Regions from separate parts of the Streptomyces sp. BR1 genome, predicted to be linked through region 2. Evidence: riboswitches for the same ligand, from Rfam matches in the RefSeq annotation. Region 2 holds a riboswitch; each other region holds the start of a gene.

Region 1 (10,501 bases), 1.4 Mb from region 2:
GCGCGTTGGCGCAGTACGCCGACGGTGCCCAGCGCGAGGGCCCCGGCGGCCGCTCCTGCGATCAGCCAGGGGCCGGAGTGCGAGACCGGCTCACCGGCGACGGTGACCTCCGCGGTCACGGGTCGATGGCCGTGGCCGGCCATCACGGTGAGCGGGTACGTCCCCGGCCGAAGATCGTGGCGCAGGTTGATATGCCCCGCGTACAGCGTGGACCCGTCGTCGCACTTGCAGCCGGGGTCGTCCGGGCTGTCCGTCCGGATGGTCACGTCGTGCTCGAAAGCGGGTGACCTGACGACACGCGAGCCCCCGCTCTCGGCGAAGTGCTCGTCCGCGAGCACCACGACGACCTTGCTGCCCGGCCGTACGGGGTCGCCCATGCGCGTGGAGTGCGTCAGAACGCCGAACCGGCGGACCGTGAGCGAGTTGACCGGCGCGACCTCCAGCGGCGCCGTGGCGACCGCCCGGCCGTGGCTGGTGGCGGTGAGCGTGTACGTGCCCGGCGCGGCGTCGGCGCGTACGGGGTAGCCGCCCCTGGCCGGGACGAGAGCGGAGTCGCGGGAGCCCTTGCCTTCCGGGGTGAGGTGGATCGGCTTCGCCAGCGCGGGCGAGGTGACGGTGACCTCGTCCCACCCGGCGGGCATGTTCCGGATGCCGACCCCGAAGGAGTCACCGGCCTCGACGCGGTTGCCGCTGAAGAAGTCCAGCTGCGGCCTGGAGGCGGCGCTCGCCGAGGCCGTGGGTGCGGGCGCGTCGGCCGACGCGCCGGAGGCCGGGACCCACCAGGGGGTCAGCAGGGCGAGACCGATGACGGCCGCGGCCCGAACCGTGCTGCGCGACACCGTCGTTCCTTCCCCCGGATACCTCCCGGGAAGTCTTCACCGGCGCTCACCGGCCTCTCCCGGAAGGGCGCTCACAGGAGAAGAGCCCGGTCGGCCTTCGCGGGTTGCGTCGCTTTAACCAACCTTTGCCTCATGGCCGTTGGGAGCGTCGGCGCCGGGCTCGCGGCCGCCGGGGTGCTCACCGCCACGGGCGCGGCGTTCGCGCACGTCACCGTCCATGCGGACAACGCCGCCAAGGGGGCCACGGACGGCGTTCTGACGTTCCGGGTGCCCAACGAGGAGAGCGGCGCGGACACCACCAAGGTCCAGGTGGTCGTGCCCACCGACCACCCGGTGCTCTCCATGCTGGTCACCCCGGAGGCGGGCTGGACCGCACAGGTGACGACCACCAAGCTGAAGACTCCGGTCAAGACGGACGACGGCACGATCAGCGAGGCGGTTTCGGAGATCACCTGGACCGGCGGCACCATCAAGCCCGGCCAGTACCAGGACTTCCATGTCGCGTACGGCCAACTGCCGGACAACGCCGACCAGCTGACCTTCAAGACGCTCCAGACGTACTCCGACGGCGAGGTGGCCCGCTGGATCGAGGAGAGCCACCCGGGCCAGGACGAGCCCGCGAACCCGGCACCGGTGCTCAACCTCACCCAGCCGTCGCCCCAGCTGTCCAAGTCCGGCACCCAGCCGTCCGCTTCGACCGCCCCCAAGGCGAGCGCGTCCAGCAGCGACTCCACGGCCCGGGGGCTCGGCATCGCGGGCCTGGCCGTCGGAGTGCTCGGCGTGGCCGCAGCCGCCTTCGCCGTCCGCAGCGCGAGGTCCGCACGCGGCTGACGCCGTCGGTGGATCCGTCTCAGGGTGTACATCCTTGGAGCCACTGCCACGCGGCAACTTCGACCGCCGGGGTGATGGCGACCGCCCACCGCGCACGGCAGCCTTGGCCGCATGGTGAGAATGACAAGCTCTGTGACGAGACGTCAGAAGAGCGTATCTGTACGGAGGTTGGCGCCCTCCGTCGTCGCGCTCTGTCTGGCGTCGGTCACGGCGGCGCTGCTGCCCGGATCCGCGTCCGCCGCCCCGTCGACCCCGGCCGTGCGGCAGCCCTCCGGTGACCACGGCTACACCGCACAGATCCGCCGTACCGAGTACGGCATCCCGCACATCCTGGCCCATGACTACGCGGGCCTCGGATACGGGTACGGGTACGCGTTCGCGCAGGACAACGTGTGCCAGCTCGCCGACGAGGTGGTGACGTTGCGGGGTGAGCGTTCCACGTATTTCGGCGCCACGGCCGACTCCGGTGACGGCACCCCCAACCTCGCGAGCGACACGTACTACCAGGGGGTGCGCAAGGCCGGTACCGTACGGCAGTTGCTCGACCGCCCGGCGCCCCTCGGTCCGACAGTCGAGCTGCGCCGTATGGTCGAGGGCTACGCCGCCGGGTACAACCGCTATCTCCGGGACACCGCTGTGGCGAAGCTGCCCGATCCGACCTGCAAGGGGAAGCCGTGGGTCGGCGCGATCACCGCCATGGACATCTGGAACCTCATCCATGACCTCAACGCCAGCAGCGGAGCGGCCTCGTTGAAGCAGGCCATCGGCACCGCGACCCCGCCGGGCGCGGGCAAGTCTTTGAAGCCCAAGCCGCTGCCGTCCCGTACGACCTCGTCCACACGCGCCAAGAGCGACCTCGGCAGCAACGGCTGGGCCCTCGGCCGTGATCTGACGCGCGGGCGGGACGGCATGCTCCTCGCCAACCCGCATCTGCCCTGGATCGGCAACTACCGCTTCTACCAGGTGCAGTTGACGATCTCTGGGACCCTCGATGTGTCAGGCGCGGGTATCTACGGCACACCCCTCGTCGAGATCGGCCACAACCGGAACGTGGCCTGGACGCACACCACCAGCTACACCGACCACGCCTCCGTCTACCGCCTCACGCTCGCGCCCGGCGACCCGACCAGCTACCTCGTGGACGGCAAGGCGGTCCCTATGACCCGCCGGACCGTACCGGTCACGGTCCGGGACGCCGACGGCAAGCAGTCCACCGTCACGCGCACCCTGTACAGCTCCCGTTACGGACCGGTCCTCGCCGATGGCTGGACGGCCACCGAGGCATACGCCCTGCGCGACGCGAACGCCGACAACCTGCGCTCGATGAACGAGTGGCTGGCGATGGGGAGAGCGAAGAACCTCGCCGAGCTGAAGCAGGCGCAGCGCACCTACCAGGGCGTGCCCTGGACATACACGATCGCCACCGACACCAGTGGCACGGCGTACTTCACGGACTCCTCCGTCGTCCCGCACGTGAGCGACGACCAGCTGAAGCAGTGCGCTGTGCCGGGCGGCCACGACGACCTGCCTGTCGTGCTTGACGGTTCGCGCACGGCCTGCGACTGGGGCAGCGACCCGGACGCGCTCGTGCGCGGCCTCTTCGGCCCGGCCAGTCAACCCCAGTTGACGCGTACGGACTATGTGGCCAACTCCAACAACGGCTCCTACCTCACCAACCCCGCCGCGCCGCTGACCGGTTACCCGAGGATGTACGACACCAGTGGCAACCCGCTGGGTCCGCGTGCGCAGCTCGGGCTCCAGATGATCGCCGGTCGCCGGGACGGCACCGACGGGCTCGGCAAGCCGGGGTTCGACCTGTCCACGCTTCAGGCGAGCATGCTCGGTGACCGCGACTACACCGCCGAGCTCGGCCGGGACGACGCGGTCGCGATGTGCCGTGCGCACCCCGTTCTGACGGCCACCGACGGCAGCCAGGTCGATGTGCGTGCGGCCTGTGACGTGCTCGCCGCCTGGGACACCCGCGACGACCCGGACAGCCACGGCTCGGTGCTGTGGCACGTGTTCTACAACGGCATCCGGCGCGGGCCGCACCAGTGGTACCGGGTGCCGTACGACCCGGCGCAGCCCCTCACCACCCCGCGCGGCCTCAACGGCGACGACACGCAGGTGCGCGGCGCCCTCGCGGACGCGGTGCAGACGCTGGCGGCCCGCAAGGTCCCGCTCGACGCGCCCATCGGGAGCGTCCAGCGCTGGAACGGGATCCCGCTGCCCGGGTGCTCCGGGGGCGAGGGCTGCTTCAACGTGGTCAACGCGTCCCCCGACTCGGGCCGCGGAGGCGGTACCGGGCCGGTCGAGCCCGACGCGTACGCGTCCGGGTCCAGCTTCATCATGGCCACACAGCTGACCCCGCAGGGCCCGCGCACCCGGACGATCCTCACCTACGGCGAGTCCGCGAACCCGCGGTCGCCCCACTACACCGACCAGACCGAGCTGTTCTCGCGCAAGCAGTGGGTCACCGAACGGTTCACCGAGGCGGAGATCGCGGCCGATCCGCAGGGGCGGACCACGGTCCTGCGTCGGTGACCGGCGGCGGGTCCGGTCAGGGGATCGAAGGGCGGCCGGCGATCGCGTCGTACACCCTGATGCGCAGACGGCGGCGCCAGCCCTCGCGCTCCTCCCGGACCCGCGCCCGCTCGGCCTTGCGGCTGCCGGGCGGGTAGTGGGCCCGGGCCCAGGGCGAGCCGGGGCGGGCCAGGCGCAGGGCACCGACCACGGCGAACAGCGGGACCAGGACGCCGAGCAGGCCGGTGAAGGCCTTGCCCTTGCTCAGGGCGACCAGTGCGAAGGCCGAGTTGACGCCGACCACGACCGCGTACGTCCAGCCGGAGACGGGAGCGCCGTCGACCGACGCGTCGTTGACGCCGAACGGTGCAGCTCCCAGCAGCAGCAGTCCGCAGACCGCCGCGCCGAGCACCACGGTGTCGACGGAGAGCCTGCCCTCCTCGGACCAGTAGACGTCCCGCAGATGCAGGATCAGGGCGAACTCGTCGAGTACGAGCGCCGTGCCGATGCCGAAGAGCGCGGCCTCGATCTCGGCCCATGGACGCTCGCCGCCGATCGGCGAGGCGAGACCGAGACCACCGATGATCATGAAGACCACGCCGAAGACGACATGGTGGATATGGAGCCCGCCGGGCGTGACGTTCTTGGGCCACCAGGAGACCTCGGCGCGGATCATCCGGACGCTGAACCGGATGAAGAGGAACGCCCCGAGGAAGCCGAGCAGCAGGAACAGCAGTGGCTGCTTGCCCGGGTCCAGGATCTCGCGCCGGTACCAGTCGCCCATGGGTCAGTCCGGCCCGCCGGGCCGCTGCCGGTCGTCCATGCGGTCGGCCCCTTCTCGTGCCCCTCGCGCTGTGCGCAGCGTAACCACGGCGGGGCGGACCGGCATATCGGGGCGCCGCCGACAGCGCCTCGTCAGCCGCCGGCGCCCCGCGCGCGGGCGAGCCGGGCTTCGAGGCCGTCGAGGACGCAGTCGAGACCGTCGGTGAAACCGTCGTCGCGGGCGCTGCCCACCTGCTGCTCGCGCTGGAGGGCGTACAGCCTGCGCAGCCGGGGGTAGGGCTCGACGGCCCGTTCGGCGGCGGGCCACAGACCCGCCACCCACTCCTGTTCGCTCATACCGCTGCGGGCCAGCGTGGTGAGCCAGGCGGCCTCGGTGGTCGACACTCCGATGGCATACGCGGCGACGGCGTTGACGGCCCGGTCCGCCGCCTCCAGGGTGAACCCGGCCCGCTCGAACACGCCGAGCAGGCCCTCGGACATCCGCATCATGTTGGGTCCGAGCGCGGCCACTCCCGCCTCGCCGAGCACCGACACGATCCACGGGTGGCGGTGGAAGGCGGAGCGCAGGCTCTGGGCGCAGTGGGTGGCGGCCGCGCGCCACTCGTCGGGGCTGTCCGTGGTGTCCGGGACCTCGATCTCGCCGTAGATCTCGTCGACGACCAGCTCGATGAGCTCGTCCTTGTTGGCCACATGGGTGTAGAGCGAGGTGGCGCCCGCGTTGAGGCGGCTGCCGAGCTTGCGCATGCTGAGCGCGTCGATGCCCTCGGCGTCGAGCAGTTCGAGGGCGGCCGACACGATGTGGTCACGGCTCAGCGACGGCTGCTCACGCTTGCGGCGCTGGGGGCGGGTCCACACCGAGGGGATGGTCCGCGTCGGCTGGGTTTCGGCCGGCATCCGGCCTCCTCTCTCTTTCGCCCCAGCGTATCGGCTCGACGGCACGTTGTACGCCGCCACGAACGGCGTACGCAGGGCGAACAGTGTATGGCGGGGGAGTGGGGAATCCGGCGCGCGCCGGGCAGCCCCGAGCCCCCGGCGTGGAGGCGGGGCGTCCGTGCGCCGGTCGTGTCACCGGTGAGCCGACCGGCGGCGCTGCCGCACGGACCGGCGTGGGTCTTCGGGGGCATCATCTGCCCGCTGCTGTTCGCAGTGTGTGCACGCGAGGGGGTGCGAGGGCGGGGGGTTCAGCCAGTAGGCGCCCGCGAGTTCGGCAGGGTGGGCGCGGGCTCTCTCCTCTTGGGAAGCGTTCATATCCGGTCCAACTGCCCTTCCGCCGCCGGGGGGACGGGGTGCGGGCGCTCTGCAATCGGATCGTCACCCGCGCCGGAAGAAGTGCCTCCATTTGGGTGGACTTGCAGGTCAGGCGGACCCCCACCTACGGTTGGCGGGCCGTGGTGTTCGGGAAGACCGGTGCAAGACCGGAGCGGCCCTCGCCACTGTGATCGGGTCCCACAGCGTTCAGGCCATGAACGCCTTTGGTAGCCCGTCCCGTTGTGCCACTGGTGCCCGTGAGGGCGCTGGGAAGGCAGGGGCGGTGCGACACCCGTAAGCCAGGAGACCGGCCACGGCATCTCGCAAATGATCCACGAGGTGCTGGAGCGTGAACGAATGACCCTGCCCACTCCGTTTCACTGGCGGCGTGAGGACACCGTCCGAACTGCCTGGCTGCTGGCGGTGATAGCCGCCCTGCACATCGTCGCGTTCGGGATCCTCTTCCTGCTGGTGGTGCCGCGTCACTACGAGGTCGGCTCGAAGACCTTCGGCCTCGGCCTGGGCATCACCGCGTACACCCTCGGCATGCGCCATGCCTTCGACGCCGACCACATCGCGGCGATCGACAACACCACCCGCAAACTGATGGCCGACGGCAAGCGGCCGGTGTCCGTGGGTTTCTGGTTCGCGCTCGGGCACTCCAGCGTGGTGGTCGTGATGGCCGCGCTGGTCGCCGGGGGCGCGCAGCTGGCGGGCACCCTGATGAACGACGACTCGCGCACCCACCAGACGCTGGGCGTCGTGGGAACCACCGTCTCCGGCTCGTTCCTCTACCTCATCGCGGCGCTCAATCTCGTCGCCCTCGTCGGCATCCTGCGGGTCTTCCGGGCGATGCGCGCGGGAACGTACGACGAAGTGCAGCTCGAACAGCACCTGGACTCACGCGGGTTCATGAACCGCATCCTGGGGCGGTTCACCAAGTCGATCACCCGCCCCGGCCAGATGTACCCGCTGGGCTTCCTCTTCGGGCTCGGCTTCGACACCGCCACCGAGGTCACCCTGATGGTCATGGCGGGCTCCGGCGCGGCGGCCGGACTGCCCTGGTACGCCGTCCTGTGCCTGCCGCTGCTGTTCGCGGCGGGCATGAGCCTGTTCGACACCATCGACGGTACGTTCATGAACTTCGCCTACCAGTGGGCATTCTCCAACCCGGTCCGCAAGGTCTTCTACAACCTCACCATCACCGGGCTCTCGATCGCGGTGGCCTTCCTGATCGGCACGATCGAGCTGGTGGGCGTGCTGCACGACAAGCTCGACCTGAGCGACGGGCTCACCGGGTGGGTCGCCGGACTCAACCTGGACAACGTCGGGTTCATCATCGTCGGCCTCTTCGTCGCGGTGTGGGCCGCCGCCCTGGCGTACTGGCGGCTGGCCAGGGTCGAGCAGCGCTGGGCGGTGCGGGCCGCCGCGGCCGAGGTGCCCGGTCAGGGCAGCCCGGACACGGCCGCACCCGCGGACGTCATCTGAAGGCCACGACGTTGTCCGCCGCCCACGCGGCGAACGTACGCGGTGCCCGGCCGAGTATCCGCTCCACGGCCGGGCTCACCCGCCGCTCCTCGGGCGTGGGTTCGCCGAGGATGCCGAGCGTGCCCTCGACCGCGGGCTCCGGCATGAAGCGCAGCATCAACTCCCGCGCCTCGGACCGGCTCTGCTCGACGAACCGCACCGGCGTCCCCAGCGCATCACCGATCGCCGTCGCCTGCTCGCGCGGCGAGACCGGGGCCGGTCCGGTGAGTTCGTACGTCCGGCCCGCGTGGCTCCCGTCGCGCAGGGCCGCGGCGGCGACGGCGGCGATGTCGGCCGGATCGATCACGGGCAGGCCGACCTCGCCGAAGGGCGCGGTGACCAGCCGGTCCGAGCGGACCGAGGCCGCCCACATATAGGCGTTGGAGGCGAACCCGCTGGGCCGCAGGACCGTCCAGCCGAGGCCCGACTCCCGTACGGCGTCCTCGAAGGCGCGCAGCCGGGCGTGCGCGGGGGAGTCCGGCCGGGTCGCGGTGGCCTGCGAGGACTGGAGGACGACCCGCCGGACCCCGGCTGCCCGCGCCGTGTCGAGGATCGCGTACGGATCGAGGCCCTCGCCGTCACCGGGGACCAGCAGATACAGCGCGGCGGCCCCGTCGAGGACGCGCTTGAGGCTGTCGGGCCGGGCCGGATCGGCCTGCTGGAACTCGACGTTGCCCGGCACGTTCCCGGTCGGCACCCGACGGGAGAGCGCCGTGACCCACTCACCCGCTGCGGCGAGGGTGTGGACGAGATGCCGTCCGACATTTCCGGTGGCTCCGGTCACCACGATCATGATTTCTCCAAGATGGTCGGTGTGGCGCGGCTTTCGTTCCGCCGCGCTCGATCTGTACTCATCCTGGAAGCCGAACTGGCCATCTCCTGGCCAGTTTCCCAACGAGAATGATCGGTATGAGAGCCGATCGTCTGGTGGCGACCCTGCTGTTCCTGCAGACCCGCAGGCGCGTGACCGCGCGCGAGGTGGCGGCGGAGCTGGAGGTGTCCGAACGCACCGCGCGCCGCGACCTGGAGGCGCTGGCGGCCGCCGGCATCCCCGTCTACTCCCAGCACGGGCGGGGCGGCGGCTGGTCGCTCGTCGGCGGGGCCCGCACCGATCTCACCGGGCTGACCGCCACCGAGATCCGTGCGATGTTCCTGGTCACGGGGCCGTCGGCGGCTTCGCCCGAACTGCGTACGGCACTGCGCAAGTTGATCCGGGCGCTTCCCTCGACGCTGCGGCCCGACGCCGAGGCCGCGTCGAAGGCCGGGGTCCTGGACGGCACCGACTGGTGGCGCCTGCCCGTCACGGCGGGCACGCCTCAACTGGACGCGTTGCAGCACGCGGTGGTGGAGGGCCTGCGGATCCGGCTCGGCTACGCCCGCCCCGGCAGCCCCGCCGGTACGCGCACGGTCCACCCGCTGGGCCTCGTCACCAAGGCGGGGGTGCCGTATCTGGTGGCGGGTGTGGAGAAGTCCTCCACGGAGGCGAGTGAAGACGCCACCGCGACCGACGCCGGTCTGCGGGTGTTCCGGATCGACCGCATCACCTCCGTGGAGCTGACCGCCGACCCCGTCGTCCGGCCCGACGGCTTCGACCTGGCCACGGCCTGGCGCGAGTTGGCCGCCCCGATGGAGGAGCGGATGCGCGGGGCGACCGTACGGGGGCGGGTCGAGCCCTCGGCCGAACGCGTCCTCACGATCCTGTTCGGCGGCCGTCTGCGCCTCGGTGGCCGACGGGCCGACGGCTGGCTGGAGATGGAGATCGACGGCCCGTCGCCGCGGATCGTGGCCGCGCAGCTGGCCGGGCTCGGCGCGTGCGTGGAGGTCCTGGAGCCGCCGGAGGCCCGCGACCGGCTGGCGGAACTGGCCGTCGAACTCGGCACGTTGTACGGGAAGCCCTAGGGTGCGCCGGACGGCCATCGGCCCGGGGCGTGTGCCCCGGGCCGATGGCCGTCCGTGCCAACTGAACGTCAGCGAGGGTCCCGCTCCACCGGGATCCACAGCGCCGCATCCGCCTGCCCCGCCTGCTCCTGCGAGAACCGCACGCGCAGGATCTCCGGCCCCGGCCTGCTCCGGTACGGGTTGGAGGGGAACCACTCCGTGAAGACGTCCCGCCACATGTACTGGAGCGACTGCGGGAACGGCCCGGAGTTCTCGAAGACCGCCCACGTGCCGGCCGGGACGGTGAGCGCGTCCAGGTCGTCGGGCGGGGTGAGCCCCGTCACCACCGCGTGGTAGTAGTCGAGTTCGGTGCCCTCCGCGCGGCTCGGGTCGATGTCGTCGGTGACCGACACGATCCCCTCGGGGTCCTGGTCGGACAGGCCGCTGATCCGCTGCACGGTCTCCTGGCCGATGCCCGCGATGAACTCGGCGATCGCCGGGTTCACCCCCTCGTGTATCAGGGGGACCCGGGCCTTCTTGCCGACCACCCGGAACTCGTCCTTCTCCACTACTCGGTATCGCATACTGCTGCTCCCTTCGACGATGAGGCGGAAGGACATCCGGGGCTGGGAACTCAGGGCCGCGCCGGTCCGCCGGGCCTCGCCCGGGCCGACACCGTGCACGGCCCGGAACGCCCGGGCGAACGCCTCGCCCGAGCCGTAGCCGTATCGGACCGCCACCTCCAGCAACGTCCGCTCGTCGGTGAGCACTTCGGCACCCGCGACGGTCATCCGCCGACGCCTGATGTACTCCGAGAGCGGTAGCCCGGCGAGCGCGGAGAACATGCGCCGGAAGTGGTACTCCGACGTCGC
Region 2 (10,501 bases):
CGTGCCTGCGTTTGTATCTGTGCCCGCACCCGTCGCCGTTGCCACGGGCGCGGCCGGAGTCGCCACCTTGGTCAGCGACACCGCGCACATCTTGAAGCCGGGCTGGAGCGAGATCGGGTCGACAGCGTCGCTGGTCACCGCGTTGACGCTCAGGTACTCGCCGAACAGGTCGCTCCAGTGGAACGGCGCGAAGCAGCACCCCGGCCGCACCCGGTCGGTCACCACGGCGGGCAGCACGGCCCGCCCGCGCCGCGAGGCGACCTCCACCGAGTCCCCGTCGGCGATGCCCAGCGCCTCGGCATCCTGCGGATGCATCTCGACGAACGGCGCCGGGTTGAGCTTGTTGAGCTTGTCCACCTTTCCGGTCTTGGTGAGCGTGTGCCACTGGTGCGGCAGGCGCCCGGTGTTGAGTACGAACGGAAAGGCGTCGTCCGGCATTTCGGCGGCCGGGACGTGTGGCCGGGCGTGGAACACCGCCCGCCCGCTCGCGGTCGGAAACTCCGGGCCACCGCCCTTCCCGTCCACATAACGGATGGGATTGCGGTCCGGTTCCCCGGAGTTGGCGGCAGGCCACTGGACGGGTGTGGCGCGCAGCCGCTCGTAGCTGATCCCGCGCAGGTCGTAGCCGGTCGCGGGATTGTGGGCGCGCTTGATCTCCTCGAAGATCTCCTCGGCCGAGGCGTAGGTGAACGCCTCCTCATACCCCATCGCGCACGCCACCCGGGCGATGATCTGCCAGTCGGGCAGCGCCTCGCCGGGCGGGTCGACGGCGCGGCGGGCCAGCGTCAGGTTGCGCTCGCTGTTGACCAGCACACCCTCGGCCTCGGTCCACAGCGCGGCGGGCAGGACCACATCGGCGTACGCGTTGGTCTCGGTCTCGGCGAACGCGTCCTGGGCGACGACGAATTCGGCCACCTCCAGGCCCTCGATGACGGTGCGGCGGTTGGCGACCGAGGCGACCGGGTTGGTGCAGATGATCCAGCACGCCTTGATGTCCCCCTCGGCCATCCGCCGGAACATCTCGATGGTGCCGAGCCCCGCCCCGTCGGTGCGCAGTGTGCCCGCGGGCAGCTCCCACAGCTCCTCGGTGAACGCCCGGTCCGCGTCCACGAGGACCGAGCGCTGTCCGGGCAGCCCGGGGCCCATGTAGCCCATCTCGCGGCCGCCCATCGCGTTCGGCTGGCCGGTGAGCGAGAACGGTCCGCTGCCCGGGCGGCAGATCGCGCCGGTCGCCAGATGCAGATTGACCAGGGCGTTGGTGTTCCAGGTGCCATGGGTGGACTGGTTGAGCCCCATCGTCCAGCAGCTCATCCACTCCCCGGCCGCCCCGATCCACCGCGCCGCCGTACGGATGTCGTCCTCGGTGATCCCGGTGATCCCGGCGACCGTGGCGGGCGCGTAGTCGGCCAGGAACTCCTCCATCGCCTCCCAGCCCTCGGTGTGCCCGGCGATGAAGGCGGGGTCGGTGTCCCCGTTCTCGTGGAGCAGGTGCAGCAGCCCGTTGAGCAGCGCGAGATCGGCTCCCGGCTCGATCTGGAGGAACAGGTCGGCCTTGGCGGCGGTCGCGGTCCGCCGGGGGTCGACGACGATCAGCTTCGCGCCCGCCTTGACCCGCTCCATCATCCTCAGAAAGAGGATGGGGTGGCAGTCGGCCATGTTGGAGCCGATGACGAGGAACACGTCCGCCGTGTCGAAGTCCTCGTACGAGCCGGGCGGGCCGTCCGCTCCGAGCGACAGCTTGTAGCCGCTGCCCGCACTGGCCATGCACAGCCGGGAGTTGGACTCGATCTGGTTGGTCCCGATGAACCCCTTGGCCAGCTTGTTCGCCAGGTACTGCGCCTCGAGGCTCATCTGGCCGGAAACATACAGCGCGACGGCGTCCGGCCCGTGCTCGTCGACGATGGACCGCAGGCGGTGTGCGGTGGCGGTGATCGCACCGTCCACCGGGGCGGCGACGGGCCCGTCCCCGCGCTCGCCCCGCACGAGCGCGGTGGTGAGCCGCCCTGGTGCGGCCAGCATGTCGGCGGTGGTCGCGCCCTTGGTGCACAGGCGGCCGGAATTGGCGGGGTGGGTCTTGTCGCCGGACGCCTTGAGCACGGTGCGCCGCCCGTCGGGGCCCGCACCGATGTCGAGGACCATCCCGCAGCCCACACCGCAGTACGAGCAGACCGTGCGGACCTGCTCGGTGCCGGTCCGCGAGTCCTGTGCGGTCAACGGGGGTCCCCTCTCGTCCCGGCCGGATCCTTGTGTTCCGACCGTACGAAATGCCCGTTACGTCGATGTCACGCGCGGAGATCGTGCGTGGTTACGCGAGCCACACTAACCGCGACCCGAGGATGTGAGCATGAGTGTTCGACTGCGGCAACGCGCGCGTGGGCGGGCCCGAACGGGGACGTAAAAGGGGGCTGAAACAGGCCATGGGTGGCCCGATTTATTACTGAGCGCGATTGTCCGACGCACTCTGTAGGGTGGCTCACGCAGCTGGTTCGCACCTGTCCGCCAGGCAGGCGCGTCGCAAGAGGGAACCCGGTGGGAATCCGGGACTGCCCCGCAGCGGTGAGCGGGAACGACCGCCGTCATACGCACTGGACCCGACCGGGTCCGGGAAGCGACGGCCACTAGGAGTCCGCCGGGAGACCGGTGTACGTGCCCGCGAGTCCGAAGACCTGCCCGCTGCCCGCGCGCGGACCCACGCGCGCGGAGATCCCGGTGACCTCGTGGGCGGGTCGGCGTGTACGGCGGGCGTATCGGCGCGGCAGCTCGCGCGCGTGGCCCCGTCCGTCATCCCTTCGCGTCCGCGACCCGTGCCGGGGTCGTTCCGGGACATTCTCGCGAAGGAGAGATCCGTGACCACCAAGTCCGCAGCCGCGGCAGCACGGGCCACCGTGTACGGCTACCCGCGCCAGGGCCGGCACCGTGAACTGAAGAAGGCCGTCGAGGGCTACTGGAAGGGCCGCGTCAGCGCCGAGGAGCTGCGGGACACCTCCCGCGAGCTGCGCCGCGCCACCTGGCTCCAACTCGCCGACACGGGCATCCACGAGGTCCCCACCGGCGACTTCTCGTACTACGACCACGTCCTCGACACCAGCGTGATGATCGGCGCGATCCCCGCCCGCCACCGCGCCGCCGTCGAAGCCGACGCGCTGGACGGCTACTTCGCCATGGCACGCGGCACCCAGGACGTGGCGCCGCTGGAGATGACCAAGTGGTTCGACACGAACTACCACTACCTGGTGCCCGAACTCGGCCCCGACACCGCCTTCGGCGCCGACTCCGCCAAGCAGGTCGCCGAGCTCACCGAGGCGCTCGCGCTCGGCGTCGCCGCCCGGCCCGTCCTGGTCGGCCCGGTCACCTATCTGCTGCTCGCCAAGCCCGCCCCCTCGGTCGCCCCGGACTTCGAGCCGCTGACCCTGCTGGAGCGGCTGCTGCCCGTCTACGCCGAAGTGCTCGCAGATCTGCGGGCGGCGGGCGCCGAGTGGGTCCAGCTCGACGAGCCCGCCCTCGTCCAGGACCGCACCCCGGCCGAACTGGCCGCCGCCACGCGCGCGTACGAGACGCTCGGGAGCCTCACGGACCGCCCCAAGCTGCTTGTCGCGTCCTACTTCGACCAGCTCGGCGACGCCCTGCCCGTCCTCGCCAAGGCGCCCGTGGACGGCCTCGGCCTGGACTTCACGGGACCGGCCGCCGCCAACCTGGACGGCCTCGCGGCCGTCGGCGGACTGCCCGGCAAGCGCCTGGTCGCGGGCGTCGTCAACGGCCGCAACATCTGGATCAACGACTACGAGAAGTCGCTGGCCACCCTCGGTACACTCCTTGGCCTCGCCGACCGCGTCGACGTCGCGGCCTCCTGCTCGCTGCTGCACGTCCCGCTCGACGCGACGGCGGAACGTGACATCGATCCGCAGATCACCCGCTGGCTGGCGTTCGCCCGCCAGAAGTCGGCCGAGATCGTCACCCTCGCCCGGGGCCTCGCCCAGGGCCCCGACATCATCGCGGCCGAACTCGCCGCCAACCGGGCCGATCTGGCCTCCCGCGCCGGGTCCGCCCTCACCCGCGACCCGGCGGTACGCGCGCGTAGCGCCGCTGTCACCGAGGCGGACGCCCGCCGCTCCCAGCCGTACGGTGAGCGGACCTCGGCCCAGCGCGCCCGCCTCGGCCTACCCGTACTGCCCACGACCACCATCGGCTCGTTCCCGCAGACCGCCGAGGTCCGCACCGCGCGCGCCGATCTGCGCGCCGGACGCATCGACACCGACGGCTACGAGGAGCGCATCAGGGGCGAGATCCGCGAGGTCGTCGCCTTCCAGGAGAAGGCCGGCCTCGACGTCCTGGTCCACGGCGAGGCCGAACGCAACGACATGGTGCAGTACTTCGCCGAGCAGCTGACCGGCTACCTCGCCACCCAGCACGGCTGGGTCCAGTCGTACGGCACGCGCTATGTCCGCCCGCCGGTCCTGGCCGGCGACATCTCCCGGCCGCACCCGATGACGGTGCGCTGGACCGAGTACGCCCAGTCGCTCACCAGCCGTCCGGTCAAGGGCATGCTCACCGGGCCGGTCACCATGCTGGCCTGGTCGTTCGTCCGCGACGACCAGCCGCTCGCCGACACCGCCCGCCAGGTCGCGCTCGCCCTGCGCGACGAGGTGAACGACCTTGAACGGTCCGGGACTTCGGTCATCCAGGTCGACGAGCCCGCCCTGCGCGAGACGCTGCCACTGCGCGCCGCCGACCACGCGGCCTATCTCGCCTGGGCGACAGAATCGTTCCGCCTGACCACCGCGGGCGTACGTCCGGACACCCAGATCCACACGCACATGTGCTACGCCGAGTTCGGCGACATCCTGCGCGCCATCGACGACCTCGACGCGGATGTCATCAGCCTGGAGGCGGCCCGCTCCCATATGCGCGTCGCTGACGAACTCGCGGCCGCGGGCTATCCGCGCGAGGTGGGCCCCGGTGTCTACGACATCCACTCGCCGCGCGTACCGAGTGCGGAGGAGGCGGCCGCCCTGCTGCGCAAGGGACTTGAGGCCGTCCCGGCCGACCGGCTCTGGGTCAACCCGGACTGCGGGCTCAAGACCCGCGGCTGGGCCGAGACCCGGCGGTCCCTGGAGAACCTGGTCGCGGCCGCCCGCACGGTGAGGGCGGAGACGGCGGGTAGGTGAATCGGCCGTTGAGGGCCTTCACGCACGCGTGAAGGCCCTCAACGGATACGAGCTCGCTACACGTCGGCCATCTTCGGCATGTCGCCCTGTGTCGTCGACATGTCGATCACCGAGAAGGCCGCGCCCTGCGAGTCGGTGAGCGCCGCGAACCGGCCGAACGGTGTGTCCATCGGCCCGAACCGCAGGATGCCGCCCCGCTTGGTCGCTTTTTCGACGGCTGTGTCGCAGTTGTCCACGGCGAAGTACACATTGACGTACGGCGGCACCTCCGGCGGGAATTCCTCGCCCATCTTCATCCGCCCCATGACCATGTCCCCGCCCACGCTGAAGACCCGGAAGTCGGCCGCGTCGTCCTGCATCTGCTTGGCGCTGTACGGGAAGACCGCGGGCAGGAACGTGTCCACCTTCGCCGGATCACGGGTGAACACCTCCGCCCAGCAGTACGCGCCGGGCACGCCCTTGGCCTCGAAGCCCTCGTGGCTGCCCGCCTGCCAGACGCCGAAGACCGCGCCGCTCGGCTCGCGCGCGATGGCCATCGAGCCGAAGTCGCCGACCCGCATCGGCTGCATCAGGACCTCACCGCCGTTGTCGGTGATCTTCTTCGCGGTCGCGGCGACATCCGGCGACGCGAGGTACAGGCACCACGCCGACTGCCCCTCCTGCCCGGGCATCGGCGGCACGACGGCGGCCACCGCCTTGCCGTCCGCGTACGCCTGCGTGTAGTTGCCGTACTCGGAGTTGGCCTCGCCGAACGTCCAGCCCAGCACATCGCTGTAGAAGCTCTTCGCCTTCTCGACGTCGCTGAACATCGCATCGGCCCAACACGGAGTGCCCTCGGGGTCTGCGGCCATGACAGTGCTCTCTCCTGTGTGACGGACGGTCCGGCCTGCCACGCTAGCCAGCCGTGCGGCGACCCGCGCGCCGAGCGCTTCCACCCGCCGGGGCGCGGACGCCCGGAGCGCGGACAGGGGTGACGCGCCGCCTGGCGGGCAGGTACTCGGGTACGGATCCTGGCGGGGCGGGAGACTCGGGCGTACGGCGTCGACCCGGCGCTGGCGCGGAGCAGACGTACAGGGGCGGGTGACCTCATGGAAAAGCCGGTCTGGCAGTTCTCGGACGACCGCGGGCAGAGGGCGGCGGCGGGCAGGGCGCCCGCCCGGGTGACCGCCTACCTCCAGGCCGCGGCCACGCTGTGGGACCACGGAGTGGGCGTGGAAGCCGTCTTCGGCTCCTTCCACGACGGCGCTGCGCCCGACCGGGCCAAGGCGGGCGGGCTGCCCCTGGACCGGGTCCGCTACCTGGGCGCGGGCGGTTCCCTGGACCTCGACACACTGCTCCAGGGCACACCGGACCTCGTGGTCGCCGTCAGCTACGGAGGCGGTCAGGTCTACGGGCTCGCCCCCGAGACCGCCAAACACCTGGAGGAGCACGTTCCGGTCGTCGTGATCGACGTGGGGCACTCGCGCGACCTCGCCGAGATCAGGGGCCGCTTCACCGAGCTGGCCCGCTCGCTCGGCGGAGACCACCACGAAGTGGGCGCCCGCCTCCTGGACGCGGCGAGCCGACGGCTGCGCACGGTGACGGCCGCTACGCGCGCGTCCGCGTCGACGGACGCGCCAGGGCAGCCCCGGGTGCTCGCCCTGTCGCCCGCCGGAACCGACCAGGTCCATGTGGCCCGCCCGGGCGCCTGGCCGGAACTGCGCGCACTGGCGGAACACGGCGTCCACCTGGTGGAGCCGCCGCCCGGCGGAGGGGCGAACTGGACGACGCTCGCCTGGGCCGAGGCCGCTGCCCTGCCCGCCGACATCATCCTTTCGGACATACGGGTGAACGCCACCCCGATCGAGGAGCTGCGTGCCGATCCGCACTGGCGGTCGATCGAGAACCGGTCGCAGGTGCTGCCGTGGAACCCGGAAGCCCCGTGCAGCGCCCGGGCCCACGCCCGTTTCTTCGCCCTGGTCGCGGACGCGGTGGCGGCCGCCGTCGTACGCTAGTACGCCTCGGTCCGGACAACTTCACAGCTCAGAGCCGTGTCGGAGTTGGGCTGAACGGGTGAGCGGCGTCATCATGGCCGGATGCAGATACAGCACATGGGCGAGGTGGTCCGGTGAGCAGGTACGACGTCACCGATGAACAGTGGGAGGGGCTCGCCCAGGTCGTTCCGCTGCGCAGCCGCAACGAGTGGCCGTCACGGGTCGACCACCGCACCCTCCCCAACGAGTACGCGGCCGTCGAGCAGCGGCGCTTCGTCGTCCTGCGCGTACAGGTCTTCGCGGACGCGCGCGAGGTCGCCGAGTACATGATGGCGCAGACCCCGGTCCTGCTCGATCTGACCGGCGCCGACACCGAAGTCGCCAAGCGGATCCTCGACTTCAGCAGCGGAGTCGTTTTCGGAATAGGCAGCGGAATGCACCGGGTCGACCGCAACGTCTTCCTGCTGGCCCCGGTCGGCACGGAAGTGGAGGGCATCGCGGAGGCCGTCGTCCCTCATTCGTAGGAAGACGATCGAGGCGTAACGGTTCGTCATCTTTTGTGCTCGTACGGTCCGTTCCATGAACGGAACCTGCGACCGGCCCACCGTCACCGAACTGCGGCTCTCCGCCTTCAAGTCGCATCGGGGAGCGTCCTTCCCGCTCGGCCCGCTGACCTTCCTGGCGGGACCGAGCGGCAGCGGCAAGTCCAGCGTCCTCGAGGCGTACGAGGCGCTGGCCCGGCTCGGCTCCGGCTCCTCGCTGGCCTCCGTCTTCCGCGATCCCGGGGAATGTGTGCCCGAGCGCGCCGAGGCCGACGCCCAGGGGCGGCGCGGGTTCCGCATCGGCTGCACCGTCGACGGCCCCGTCGGTCCCGTCCGGCTCGACCTCGCCGTTCAGGCCGAGCCGGAACTCCGCGTCGTCGGCGAACGTTTGACCAGTGACGGACGGACCCTCCTCTCCACGGCCCTGCGTGACCCCGGGCGCTCGACCGTGCAGGCCGCCTGGCACACCGCGGGCGCGGTGCCCGTCACCCGCGCCCCGCTCCCCGACGACCGGCTCGGCACCGCCCTGCTGCCGCTGCGGGTCGCCGGAAAGACCGAAGGGCAACGGCGGGTGCTCGCCGCCGCCGAGCAGGTCGTGGTGGCGCTGCGCTCGGTGTTCGCCTGCGACCCCCAGCCGCAGCGGATGCGCGAGCCCGTGGTGCCCGGCCAGGGGCGGCTGCGGCGCGGCTGCGACAACCTCGCCGAAGTCCTGACGCGCACCGCCGACGAATGCGCCATCCGCCACGCCCGCCTGGTCACGGCGGCCCGCGCGGGCTGCGCCGGCCCCGTCACCGCCCTCACCGGCCAGGCGCTCGACGACGGCACGTTAAGAGCGGTGGTGGGCCGGGGCGAGCGGACACCGACCCCCGTGGACCGCCTCGGCGAGGGCGAACTGCGCTACCTCGCGCTCGCCCTGGTGCTGTTGACCGGCCCCGGCGTCCTCGCCATGGACACCGTCGCCGAGGTCCCGTCCGCCATGCAAACCCTCACGGTGCTCGCCGACGGTTTCGACCGCGGCCTCGACCGGCGCCAGGCCGGTGAACTCGTCGCGCTGGCGGTCGAGATGTGCCGACGCGGCCACATCCGGCTCCTCGGCGCCGTCACGGACGCCGGATGCGCGCGCGGGGTCGCCGGGGTGGCAGTGGTAGACCTGGAGCCGTGACCCCACCGGACGTAGCGGGACTGCAGCGCAGACTGGCCGACTTCGCGGCCGCGCGCCACTGGCAGCCCTACCACACCCCCAAGAACCTCGTCTCCGCCCTGAGCGTCGAGGCCTCCGAACTCCTGGAGATCTTCCAGTGGCTGACCCCCGATCAGTCGGACCACGTCATGGAGGACCCGCACACGGCCCATCGCGTACAGGACGAGGTCGCCGACGTCCTCGCCTATCTCCTCCAGTTCTGCGCGGTCCTCGGCATCGATCCGCTCGCGGCGCTCTCCGCCAAGATCGACCGCAATGAACTCCGCTTCCCCCTCCCCACCGCCCCGCCTCTCGGGCACCACACCAGCACAACTCCTGTACAGAATCCCGAAGAACGCCCAAACGGTCACTCTTCGGAGTGAGTGAGTTATTCAAAACCCCCTGCCTGTCCACAGATTTCCCAATTACCCTGGCTTTCCGAGCCGCAAAAGCTCACTCTAGGTAGTGAACGGGGAAGCGGATCGTCGTATGAACGGGGGCGGCTCATGGACGCGGTACGGCTCATCGGGGTCAGCAGGTCAGCGCTCGCGGAAAGCACCGCGGTGCTCGAAATCGTCGCCGAGGCCTGGCAGGCACAAGCCCTCGCCCAGGCCATCGGCAGCCATCTGGCGGCCACCGGCCCGCCGGAGCTCAGGGGCGAGGCCCGCGGCCTCAGCGAAACCGGCGGACGCGGCTGCGGAGCGCTCGACCACCCCGGGCTGCGCATCGGCGGCGTCCGCGCGGCCCAGCTCTCCGAAGTCAGCGACGCCAGACAGACCCTGACCGGGCTCGGCGGACTGCTCGGAGACGTCGGGATGGCCCTCGTAGGAGTGGCCTGCGCGACGGACGAGGAAGGGCTCTACTGGCAGTGCATCGAAGCCATAGACGCCGCCGACGAGTCGAGCGACCGGGTCCGCGGAATGCTCCGCCGGCTCACCGTACGGGAGCAGGAGAGACGGCCCGGCGCCCTGCGCGACTCGACGGCGGGGCCGTCATGAACGGATGGTGCGCGAACAAGAAACGGGAACGCGATACGAGAGGGGACGCGACCCGGGATACGCGCGCGAAAGGCTCAGCTGCCCGTGGCGCAGCCCCCGCTGTGCCCGTCGGCGTTTCCACCCGGCAGCGTCCGGTCGGCGGAGGACTGCAGATCCGCGTCCAACTGCGAGAGATCGGCGGTCAGCGCCGCCATCAGTTCCTCCATCTGCTGCAACAGCCCCTTCGGCGCACCTTGCTGCTCGGGAACGGACTGCGCGGTCGGCTGGTGCGGCGCGGCCTGTTCGGGCACGGCTTCCTGGGACATGGCGGCCTCCTCGGCCCAAGCCCTCCCGCGCTGCTGCGGGACGGCAGAACGGCAGACGCACCGGCAACGGCCGCCGGCACGCGGGCCGGGCGGTCCGGCTCCGCCACAGCAAACGACCACTCAGCGCGACAGTCACTGGTCAGGACCTGTGCCGCCCGCCAGGTTGACGGATATTCACCCGACCGGGCAGCCATACGGCACGCTGCAAGGGCAGGGTTGACGGCAGTTCGAAGGTGCAGGATGGATCCATGGATCTTCGCATCTTCACGGAGCCCCAGCAGGGCGCCGACTACGACACCCTCCTCAGCGTCGCCAAAGCCACCGAAGACCTCGGCTTC
Region 3 (10,501 bases), 4.1 Mb from region 2:
ATCAACTCGACCTCGCCGTGGTCCGCGACGGCCGCCGCGGTGTCCACCCAGAGCCAGGTGGACTCCTCACGGGTGAGGACGGCGGTCGCGTCCTCGGGGTCGCTCCCCTCGTGCTCGGCGAGCCAGAGCAGGGCGTACGGACGCAGGAAGATCTCGTCCGTGGCCGCGCGCACCTCGGGCTCGGCCGGGGCGCCCACCACACGCAGCGCCTCGAAGGCGAGACCGCGCACCAGGGCGTCCTCGCCACGTGCGGCGTCGAGGAGTTCGGTGACGGCGCTGCCGACGGGCCGGGCCGCGAGCCAGGCGCGGTACTCGGCGCGGGCCGGGCCGGGGGTGAGCCGGGCGCAGCCGCGCAGCATGTCCTCGGCGGACTGCTCGATGTTCCCGGCGGGGCTCTGCGCGGCGACGCAGATCTGCTCCAGCTTGACCCACACCGCCCAGCTGCCGAGCGGGGTGAGGGTGGCCTGGCCCTCCCCGAGGACTAGCGCGCCGACGGCGGCGAGCCCGGCCAGGACCCAGTCGAGCAGCAGGGAGAGGAAGGCGAGAGCGGCGGGTCCCTCGCCGACGACGCCGTCCGCCTCGGCGTCGTGCGGCACTTCGCAGCGCTCGTCGCGCAGTTCCGCGACGCGCTGGCCGAGCAGATCGAGCAGCGCCGGTACGAGGACGGGACCGGCCGACAGCTGGAGGAGGGAGAGCACTTGGGGGACGGCTTCGACGACCTCGGCCACGGCGGCGGGCGCGATGGCGGCCGGGGCGGGGTGCACGATCGACCAGGCGTCGAAGAGGGCGACCCAGCCGCGCAGCACGGCGGCGTCGTCGCGGTCCCAGGCGCGCAGCCGCCAGCCGGGGCGTGCGGTGCCGCCGTGCAGCTCGACGAGTCCGGCGAGCCGGGCCCGGTCCCAGCCGGCCCGCACCTGAGCCGATGTCAACCGCAGCGCGGCGGCGGCCTGTTCGGCGGCCGGAGCGGACAGGGTGCCCGTCGGGGCGGGGCGTGGGGCGTTGCCCCGGGCGCGCTCGGCGTCGGCCCAGCGGGCGACCCGTACGGCGTCGGCGAGGACCACTCTGGCCTGGCGGGCCAGTTCGGCGGCGGCCGGGGTGCCCTCCGGCGGCCGGGAGCCCGGACGGGCTCGCCGGTCCGTCACGGCCCGGCGGGCGGTGGCCAGGGGGCGGGCTTCCTTCGAATGCGGGGCGCGGACAAGCCGCAGTCTGGAGTCGCGCGGCAACTTCTCTTCAGGCTTCCGGGACGTCACAGGTGCAGTCTTCCCGCTGACGGCCCGAAAGCCCAAACGGAATGCGATGCCTTGGTTCCGGGCCCGCCCCAGGCCCGGCCCCGGCCGCCGCTTCGAAGGCGTCGGCCCCGTCTGTCACATCAGCGGTGTGAGGAAGCGCCGCAGTGCCTCCTCGTAGCGCGCGGGGTTCGCGTTCCACATCGCGGCGTGCGGGGCGTGCTGGACCGTGTGCAGGGTCACCAGTTCCGGTCTGCGGGCGGCCAGTTCGCGGGTCGGGTGCCAGGGCGCCAGGGTGTCGTCGGGGCCGTGGAAGACGAGCGCCGGGACGCGCAGGACGTGCGGGTCGGCCGCCTCGCGCAGATGGTTTCCGTGCGGGCCGGTGCGGCCCTGGGCAGCCCGGACCGCGAGCGGGAGGAGGGCGCTCGGGGCGCCGTTGGCGATGGCGAGGGCGCGCACGGTGCCCTCCCAGTCGAGGACGGGCGAGTCGAGCACGACGCCCCCGACGCGGTCGCGCAGCGCGGAGTCGGTGGCGGCGCGCAGCGCCATGGTGGCGCCGGTGGACCAGCCGTGCAGGATGACGCGCTCGGCGCCGCTGCGTACGGCGTACCGGATCGCGGCGTCCAGGTCGCGCCACTCCGAGTCGCCGAGGTGCGCGAGCCCGTCCGGGGACCGGGGCGCGCCCTCGTCGCCCCGGTAGGAGAGGGCGAGCACCGGGAGTTTCTGGCGGTGCAGGAACTCCATGGTGTTCAGGGTGTGCTCGCGGGTTGTGCCCAGGCCGTGCACGGCGATCACCCAGGTCTTCCGGGCGCCTTCGACGAGCCAGGCGGGCAGCACGCCGAGCTCGGAGGGGATCTCGACGTCCTTGTGGTCGAGCCCCAGGGCCTCTCCCGGGTTGCCCCGGTGGATCTGCGGGGTCATCCACACCCGGTCCCCCGGCTCCGGGCTGCCCCGGGTGACCCGCTCCAGACGGCGCACCACGGTGTCCGCCGGGTGCTGGGCATGGTCGACGACCTCGCCGACCACCGCGTGGATGCCGGACCCCTCGATGCCGTACACACCGGGTCGCAGCGCGGCGAGGCAGCGGGTCAGGGCGATCCGCCCGGGTGCCGTGGCGTGCACGGTGAGCTCGGGGTCGGTGGGCAGCGGGCGTGGCGGCGCCTTGAGGGCCGCGTCGCTCGCGTACCGTCCGGCGGCCACCGCGGCCGCGCCGACGCCGATGAGTGTGGTGACGGCCGCTGCCGTCGCTGTAGCCGGGCGCACCGTTCCAGTGTCGGCAGCCCCTGGCCGTACGGCCAGTGGGCGAGGGCCTACCGGGGCACGCCCGCGTCCCCGCCCATCCCGCGCGGCCCGCCCGTCACCGCTGCCCGTACCCCCGGAACTGCTCGGCGGCCCGCTCCAGGTCGGCGTCGGAGAGCAGGGACGGGGTGCGGCCGGGCACGGAGGACGCGGCGAGCCACAGCCGGCACATCCACTCCAGCTGCGCGGTCCGGTCGTACGCCTGGGAAAGGGTCGTTCCGTACGTCATGGTTCCGTGGTTCTGGAGGAGGCATCCGGTGCGGCCCTCCAGTGCGCCCAGCATGTTCTCGGCCAGTTCCTCGGTCCCGTACAGCGCGTAGGGCGCGACCCGGACCGGGCCGCCGAGCGTGGCGGTCATGTAGTGGACCGGCGGGAGCTCGGTGACCAGGGTGGAGACGGCGGTGGCGTGCACGGCGTGGGTGTGCACGACGGCCCGGGCGTCGGTGGCGCGGTAGACGGCGAGGTGCATGGGGAGCTCGCTGGTCGGCCTCAGCGTGCCGATGACCTGGCGGCCCGAGAGGTCGACGGCGACGGTGTCGTCCGGGCCGAGCCGGTCGTAAGGGACCCCGGTGGGGGTGACGAGGACCAGGTCCCCGACCCGTACGGAGACATTGCCCGAGGTGCCGACGACCAGCCCTTCCGCGGCGGTCCGCCGCGCGGTGGCGGTCAGTTCGGCCCAGGCGGCGGCGGTCGGTTCGTGGTGGTCCGGCTCTCCCATGAACGCGATCCTCGCAGCTCCCGGAGGGCGCGCCGGGGAGTGAGCAGAATCTCTTCTATGGGCCGTTTCGCCTGTTCACCGGGTTTGTCAGGGCCTGCCCCCAGCAAAAACCGGTCAGAGACACCACTAAGCCCGCCCCAGTTCACCTTCCGTTCATCCAGGTTACTTACGTTCGTCCAGCCACTGACGTCGAACGATTGCCTGGGTAAATGGAACACATCACGCTGCTGCTCGCCATTGTGGTCGTGACAGCTCTAGTGTTCGATTTCACGAACGGTTTCCATGACACCGCCAACGCGATGGCCACGACCATCTCGACCGGCGCCCTGAAGCCCAAAGCCGCCGTGGCCATGTCCGCGGCGCTCAACCTGGTCGGCGCGTTCCTGTCGGTGGAGGTCGCCAAGACGATCTCCGGCGGGATCATCAACGAAAAGGGCATCAGAACCGAGGTGATCTTCGCGGCGCTCGTCGGCGCCATCCTCTGGAACCTGGTGACCTGGCTGCTCGGCCTGCCGTCCAGCTCCTCGCACGCCCTGTTCGGCGGTCTGATCGGCGCGGCCGTGATGTCGGCCGGCTGGTCCTCGGTCAACGGCTCCACCGTCGTCACCAAGGTGCTGCTCCCGGCCGTCGCCGCCCCGATCGTCGCGGGCTTCGCCTCGATGCTGGCGACGCGCCTGACGTACCGGATCAACCGGAACACCGACGAGAAGGCCACCGCCAAGGGCTACCGGGCGGGCCAGATCGCCTCCGCCGGTCTCGTCTCGCTCGCCCACGGCACCAACGACGCGCAGAAGACCATGGGCATCATCACGCTCGCCCTGGTCACCGGCGGTGTGCTGCACCCGGGCGCCAACCCCCCGATGTGGGTCATCGTCTCGGCCGGCATGGCCATCGCCATGGGCACCTACCTCGGCGGCTGGCGCATCATCCGCACCATGGGCAAGGGCCTGACCGAGCTCGCGCCGCCGCAGGGCTTCGCCGCCCAGTCCGGTGCCGCCACCGTCATCCTGGCCTCCTCGCACCTCGGCTTCTCGCTCTCCACCACCCAGGTCTGCTCCGGCTCCGTCATGGGCGCCGGCCTCGGCCGCAAGGGCGGTGTGGTCCGCTGGTCCACCGCGACCCGGATGTTCGTCGCGTGGGGCCTGACCCTGCCGGCCGCGGGTCTGGTCGGCGCCGGCGCCGAATTCCTGACCGGCCAGGGCACCTGGGGCATTGTCCTGGTGGCGATCCTGCTGGTCGCGGGCTCCGGCTTCATCTGGAAGCTGTCGCGCCGCGAGCCGGTCTCCCACACCGACGTCACCAACGCCCCGGCCGACGCCGTGACCGAGACCCCGGCCGAGCCCGCGGGTGTCGTCACCACCGCGATCGCCGCGGTCACCCCGCCCCCGACCGTCGCCGCCGTGGCCGCCGATCTGACGGCCACCATCCCGGCCCCGGCCCCGGTGGCCCCCGCCGACCCGGCCCGCCCGGCCGCCGTCTGACCCGGCCGCGCACCCTCTAAGGAATCGTCATGCACATCGACTGGGCAGCTCTCGGCACCGTCTTCGGTGTCAGCCTCATCGTCACCGTCGGCCTGGTGGGCCTGTTCACCGTCGGGATCGTCGGCCTCAGCAAGCAGCAGTCGGCCGCGTCCGGCAAGGGCAACGTCGCCCTGGCCCGCACCACCGCGTACGCCTGCTTCGCGCTCTGCGCGGCGGCCGTCGCGTACGGCATCAACCTGATCGTCGCCAAGTAACAGCGACTGTCCACGCGTCTCCAGAACCGCCCTCCGGTCTCCCCGGAGGGCGGTTCTCTGTGTGCCTCGGCACACTCTCCCGTCGCAGGTCAGCAGCGAGTTGACGGGCGTTCGCGGGCGTGGTGGACTGCCCGAGCCATTTACGGCGGCAGAAGAGGAAGCCGGTGCGAATCCGGCGCGGTCCCGCCACTGTCATCGGGGAATGAACCCCTGTGAGCCAGGAACTCTCACCGCCGGTCGACGTCGTACCAGGGCGCGGACACCCTGAGTGAGGACATACCGCCATGCGCGCCTGCCTGTTGCCGGCACCCCCCAGAAGTACCGGAGCTCTCCGCGGCGTTGCGGCGGGCTGATCCGATGCGTGCCGATCGCACCTTCGCGTACGGCGCCACCGCCGGGCTCCTCGGCGACCTGCTCCTCGGCGATCCCCGCCGGGGGCATCCGGTCGCCGCGTTCGGCCGCGCCGCGGCCGCCGTCGAGCGCGCGCTGTGGCGCGACCACCGGGGCTGGGGCGCACTGCACACCGCCGTGTGCGCCGGAGGCGCCGCGAGCGCCGCGCTGCTCGCCACGCGCGCGCTGCGCGACCGCCCCGCCGCGTCCGTCGCCCTGACCGCCGCCGCCACCTGGGCCGTCGTCGGCGGCACTTCGCTGGGCCGCGAGGCCCGCGCGATCGGCGCCGCCCTTGAGGCCGGGGACGTCGAGGCCGCCCGCGCGCGGCTGCCGCATCTGTGCGGGCGCGACCCGCAGTCCCTGGACGCGCCCGGCATCGCGCGCGCGGTCGTCGAGTCCGTCGCCGAGAACACCTCCGACGCCGTGGTGGGCGCGCTGGTGTGGGGCGCGCTCGCGGGCGTGCCCGGCCTGGTCGCGTTCCGGGCCGTCAACACCCTGGACGCGATGGTCGGTCACCGTTCGCCGCGCCATCTGCGGTACGGGTGGGCCTCGGCACGCCTGGACGACGTGGCGGGCTGGCCGGGCGCCCGGCTCACCGCCGCGCTCGCCGTGGCCGCCGGGGGCGCGCCGGGAGCCGCCGCGCGCGCGTGGCGGTCCGACGCGGCCAAGCATCCGAGCCCCAACGCCGGCCCCGTCGAGGCGTCGTTCGCGGGCGCGTTGGGCGTACGTCTTGGCGGCACCCTCTCGTACGGCGGCCGGGTCGAGCACCGTCCTGTGCTCAACAACGGCGGGCGCGCGGTGGAAGTTCCCGACATCGAGCGGGCGGTGCGGCTGTCGCGGCGGGTGGGCTGGCTGGCGCTCGGCGTGGCGATCGCGGTGAGGAAGGTACGGACATGAGTGGCGGACTGCTGGTCGCGGGCACCACCTCCGACGCCGGGAAGAGCGTCGTCACCGCCGGGATCTGCCGGTGGCTGGTGCGCCGGGGCGTCAAGGTCGCGCCCTTCAAGGGACAGAACATGTCCCTCAACTCCTTCGTCACCCGCGAGGGCGCCGAGATCGGGCGCGCCCAGGCCATGCAGGCCCAGGCCGCGCGCGTGGAGCCGTCGGCGCTGATGAACCCCGTGCTGCTCAAGCCGGGGAGCGACCGGTCGAGCCAGGTCGTACTGATGGGCAAGCCGGTCGGCGAACTGAGCGCCCGCGGCTACCACGGCGGGCGCCAGGAAGCGCTTCTCGGGACCGTCGTGGACTGTCTGGAGCGGCTGCGGGGCACATATGACGCCGTGATCTGCGAGGGGGCGGGCAGTCCGGCCGAGATCAACCTGCGGCGCACCGACATCGTCAACATGGGCATCGCGCGCGCCGCGAAGCTCCCGGTGGTCGTGGTCGGCGACATCGACCGGGGCGGGGTCTTCGCCTCGTTCTTCGGTACGACCGCGCTCCTTTCGCCGGAGGACCAGGCGCTGGTCGCCGGGTACATCGTCAACAAGTTCCGCGGCGACGTCTCGCTCCTTCAGCCCGGCATCGACATGCTGCGCGGCCTCACCGGACGTCATACGTACGGGATCCTGCCGTACGCGCACGGGCTCGGCATCGACGAGGAGGACGGCCTGCGAGTGTCGCTGCGCGGCGCCGTGCGCGAGTCCGTGGTGGCGCCGCCGATCGGCGAGGACGTGCTGCGGGTCGCGGTCTGCGCGATCCCGCTGATGTCCAACTTCACCGACGTCGACGCGCTCGCCGCCGAACCCGGCGTGGTCGTACGGTTCGTGGACCGGCCCGAGGAACTGGCCGACGCGGATCTGGTCGTCGTGCCGGGAACCCGGGGCACGGTCCGGGCGTTGGAATGGCTGAGGGAACGGGGGCTGGCGCGGGAGCTGGCGCGCAGGGCGGCCGAGGGGCGTCCGGTGCTGGGGATCTGCGGCGGGTTCCAGGTGCTCGGTGAGCACATCGATGACGAGGTCGAGTCACGGGCGGGTTCCGTGACGGGTCTCGGACTGCTGCCCGTGCGGGTGCGGTTCGCGGCCCGGAAGACACTTGCACGGCCGACCGGCGAGGCGCTGGGCGAGCGCGTGGAGGGATACGAGATCCACCACGGCGTCGCCGAAGTGCTGGGCGGGGAAGCCTTCTTGGACGGATGCCGGGTCGGTGCGGTCTGGGGGACGCACTGGCACGGGTCACTTGAGAGCGACGGATTCAGACGACGGTTCCTGGAGCAGGTCGCGAGCGCCGCGGGTCGGCGTTTCGTGCCCGCCCCGGACACCTCGTTCGGCGCGCTGCGCGAAGAGCAGCTGGACCGCCTCGGCGACCTCATCGAAGAACACGCGGACACGGACGCGCTCATGCGGCTCATCGAGCAGGGCGCGCCCGCAGGACTTCCCTTCATCGCACCTGGAGCACCCGCATGAGCACTGTGCTGTTGTTGTCGACCGCCGACACGGATCTCCTGGCGGCCCGGGCCTCCGGGGCGCCCTACCGGATCGGCAACCCCACCCGTATCGACGTGGCCGAGGAGCTGCCCGCGCTCATCGAGGGCGCGTCGGTGGCCGTCGTGCGCCTCCTCGGCGGCAAGCGCGCCTGGGAGGACGGGCTCGCGGCGCTCAAGGCGTCCGGGATCCCGACCGTGCTGCTCGGCGGCGAGTCCGTGCCGGACGCGGAGCTGATGGCCGAGTCGTCGGTCCCGGCCGGCGTGGTCGCGGAGGCCCTGCGCTATCTGGTCGAGGGCGGCCCCGGCAACCTCGTGGAGCTCGCCCGGTTCCTCTCCGACACCGTGCTGCTGACGGGTGTCGGCTTCGCCGAGCCGCAGAAGATGCCGGAGTGGGGCGTGCACGGCACGCGCGCGTACGTGGAGGGGCGCCCCACCGTGGGCGTGCTCTTCTACCGCGCCCATGAGCTCTCCGGGAACACCTCCTTCGTCGATGTGCTCTGCGACCGCATCGAGGCCCAGGGCGCCAACGCCCTGGCGGTGTACGTGAGTTCACTGCGCGGCGCCGAAGCCGCGCTCTACGAGGAGCTCGGCAAGGCGGACGCGCTGATCGCCACCGTCCTCGCGGCGGGCGGCACCACCGCGTCCCAGGCGAGCGCGGGCGGCGACGAGGAGGCGTGGGACATCGGCGCCCTCGCCGACCTCGATGTCCCCGTGCTGCAAGGGCTCTGCCTCACCTCGTCCAAGGCCGCCTGGGCGGCTTCGGACGCCGCCGTCTCCCCCATGGACGCGGCGATGCAGGTCGCCATCCCCGAGTTCGACGGACGCCTGATCACGGTCCCCTTCTCCTTCAAGGAGCAGGGCCCGGACGACGTCCCGGTCTACGTCGCCGACCCCGAGCGGGCCGCGCGCGTCGCCGGAATCGCCGTACGGCACGCCAAGTTGAAGCACAAGCCGAACGCCGAGAAGAAGCTGGCGCTCGTCTTCACCGCCTACCCGACCAAGCACTCGCGCGTCGGCAACGCGGTGGGCCTGGACACCCCCGCCTCCGCCGTCCGCGTCCTGGACGCGCTGCGGGACGCCGGATACGTGGTCGAGGGCCACCCGGACAACGGCGACGAGCTGATCCACCGGCTCATCAACGCCGGTGGCCACGACGTGGAGTGGCTGACCGAGGAGCAGCTGGCCGCCGCCCCCGCGCGCGTACCGCTCGCCGACTACCGGGCCTGGTTCGAGAAGCTGGAGCCCGAGCTGCGCGACAGCATGCTGGAGCACTGGGGCGAGCCGCCGGGCCAGCTCTATGTGGACGGCGACGAGATCGTGCTGGCCTCCCTCCAGTTCGGCAACGTCGTCGTGATGATCCAGCCGCCGCGCGGCTTCGGCGAGAACCCGATCGCGATCTACCACGACCCGGACATGCCCCCGTCGCACCACTACATGGCGGCCTACCGCTGGCTGGAGACTGCGACATCGGAGGGGGGCTTCGGCGCCGACGCGATCGTCCACATGGGCAAACACGGCACGATGGAGTGGCTGCCGGGCAAGGGCCTCGGCCTGTCGTCGGGCTGCGGCCCGGACGCGGTCCTGGGCGACCTGCCGCTCGTGTACCCGTTCATCGTCAACGACCCGGGCGAGGGCACCCAGGCCAAGCGGCGCGGCCACGCCACCGTCGTGGACCACCTGGTGCCGCCGATGGCCCGCGCCGACACATATGGCGACCTCGCCAAGCTGGAGCAACTGCTCGACGAGTACGCGCTGGTCAGCGACCTCGACCCAACGAAGGCCCCGGCCGTGCGGGCCCAGATCTGGACGCTGGTGAAGGCCGCCGAGCTCCACCACGACCTGCACGTCGACGAGCAGCCGGACGACGGCGACTTCGACGAGTTCGTCATGCACATCGACGGCTACCTCTGCGAGATCAAGGACGTCCAGATCCGCGACGGTCTGCACATCCTGGGCGGCGGCCCGGAGGCCGAGCCCCGGGTCAACCTGGTGCTCGCGGTGCTGCGCGCCTCGCAGGTGTGGGGCGGCCAGGCCAACGCGCTGCCCGGTCTGCGCGCCTCGCTGGCCGAGCACTTCGGCCTGGTGGAGAAGGAGCTCCTGGCCGAGCCGGGGACGCCGGTGAAGGTGCCGGTCGAGCTCACCGAGCTGGTCGATGGTCCGGCCCGTACGGCGGCGGACGCGATCGACCTCCTGGAGCAGCTCTGCCGCCGCCTGGCGGAGGGCATGGAGGAGCGCGACTGGTCCGTGCCGACGTGCGGCCCGCTGGTGGACGACGTCCTGGGCACGCAACTCCCGGACGCGGTCGCCGTGTTGGAGTTCGCCTGCCGCGAGGTGGTGCCGCGTCTGGCCCGTACGACGGACGAGATCACCCACATCCTGCGGGCGCTCGACGGCGGTTACGTCCCGGCGGGCCCGTCCGGCTCCCCCACCCGGGGCCTGGTCAACGTGCTGCCGACCGGCAGGAACTTCTACTCGGTCGACCCCAAGGCCATCCCGTCCCGGCTGTCGTGGGAGGTCGGCCAGGCGCTGGCCGACTCGCTGATCGCGCGCTACCTCGCGGACACCGGGGCGTACCCGAAGTCGGTGGGCCTCACCGTCTGGGGCACCTCCGCGATGCGCACCCAGGGCGACGACATCGCCGAGATCCTGGCGCTGCTGGGCTGCCGCCCGGTGTGGGACGACGCCTCGCGCCGCGTGACCGGCTTCGAGGT

What was found. A riboswitch is a leader RNA that binds a small molecule or an ion and turns the genes downstream of it on or off. The one in region 2 is predicted to bind cobalamin.
Region 1: it holds a riboswitch for cobalamin, as region 2 does, so the genes downstream of both, ACT1U9_RS00720 (HoxN/HupN/NixA family nickel/cobalt transporter) here and metE (5-methyltetrahydropteroyltriglutamate--homocysteine S-methyltransferase) in region 2, are expected to answer to the same signal.
Region 3: it holds a riboswitch for cobalamin, as region 2 does, so the genes downstream of both, ACT1U9_RS24470 (cobalamin biosynthesis protein) here and metE (5-methyltetrahydropteroyltriglutamate--homocysteine S-methyltransferase) in region 2, are expected to answer to the same signal.

Annotation. Positions count from the first base shown of each region.
Region 1 is NZ_CM126252.1:160,507-171,007, reverse strand. It holds gene ACT1U9_RS00745 (hypothetical protein) at 1-839, opposite strand, end outside; gene ACT1U9_RS00740 (YcnI family copper-binding membrane protein) at 972-1,670, shown strand; gene ACT1U9_RS00735 (penicillin acylase family protein) at 1,803-4,214, shown strand; gene ACT1U9_RS00730 (hypothetical protein) at 4,231-4,977, opposite strand; gene ACT1U9_RS00725 (TetR/AcrR family transcriptional regulator) at 5,109-5,870, opposite strand; cobalamin riboswitch at 6,349-6,554, shown strand; gene ACT1U9_RS00720 (HoxN/HupN/NixA family nickel/cobalt transporter) at 6,552-7,712, shown strand; gene ACT1U9_RS00715 (NAD(P)H-binding protein) at 7,705-8,544, opposite strand; gene ACT1U9_RS00710 (helix-turn-helix transcriptional regulator) at 8,661-9,650, shown strand; gene ACT1U9_RS00705 (AraC family transcriptional regulator) at 9,719-10,501, opposite strand, start outside.
Region 2 is NZ_CM126252.1:1,528,344-1,538,844, reverse strand. It holds gene ACT1U9_RS06295 (molybdopterin-dependent oxidoreductase) at 1-2,214, opposite strand, end outside; cobalamin riboswitch at 2,479-2,676, shown strand; gene metE (5-methyltetrahydropteroyltriglutamate--homocysteine S-methyltransferase) at 2,847-5,165, shown strand; gene ACT1U9_RS06285 (VOC family protein) at 5,222-6,016, opposite strand; gene ACT1U9_RS06280 (ABC transporter substrate-binding protein) at 6,254-7,159, shown strand; gene ACT1U9_RS06275 (cell division protein SepF) at 7,273-7,662, shown strand; gene ACT1U9_RS06270 (AAA family ATPase) at 7,718-8,842, shown strand; gene ACT1U9_RS06265 (nucleotide pyrophosphohydrolase) at 8,794-9,243, shown strand; gene ACT1U9_RS06260 (DUF6099 family protein) at 9,367-9,858, shown strand; gene ACT1U9_RS06255 (hypothetical protein) at 9,933-10,163, opposite strand; gene ACT1U9_RS06250 (LLM class F420-dependent oxidoreductase) at 10,412-10,501, shown strand, end outside.
Region 3 is NZ_CM126252.1:5,611,023-5,621,523, reverse strand. It holds gene ACT1U9_RS24495 (hypothetical protein) at 1-1,250, opposite strand, end outside; gene ACT1U9_RS24490 (alpha/beta hydrolase) at 1,365-2,489, opposite strand; gene ACT1U9_RS24485 (class II aldolase/adducin family protein) at 2,584-3,243, opposite strand; gene ACT1U9_RS24480 (inorganic phosphate transporter) at 3,453-4,724, shown strand; gene ACT1U9_RS24475 (hypothetical protein) at 4,754-4,978, shown strand; cobalamin riboswitch at 5,082-5,279, shown strand; gene ACT1U9_RS24470 (cobalamin biosynthesis protein) at 5,336-6,265, shown strand; gene ACT1U9_RS24465 (cobyric acid synthase) at 6,262-7,770, shown strand; gene cobN (cobaltochelatase subunit CobN) at 7,767-10,501, shown strand, end outside.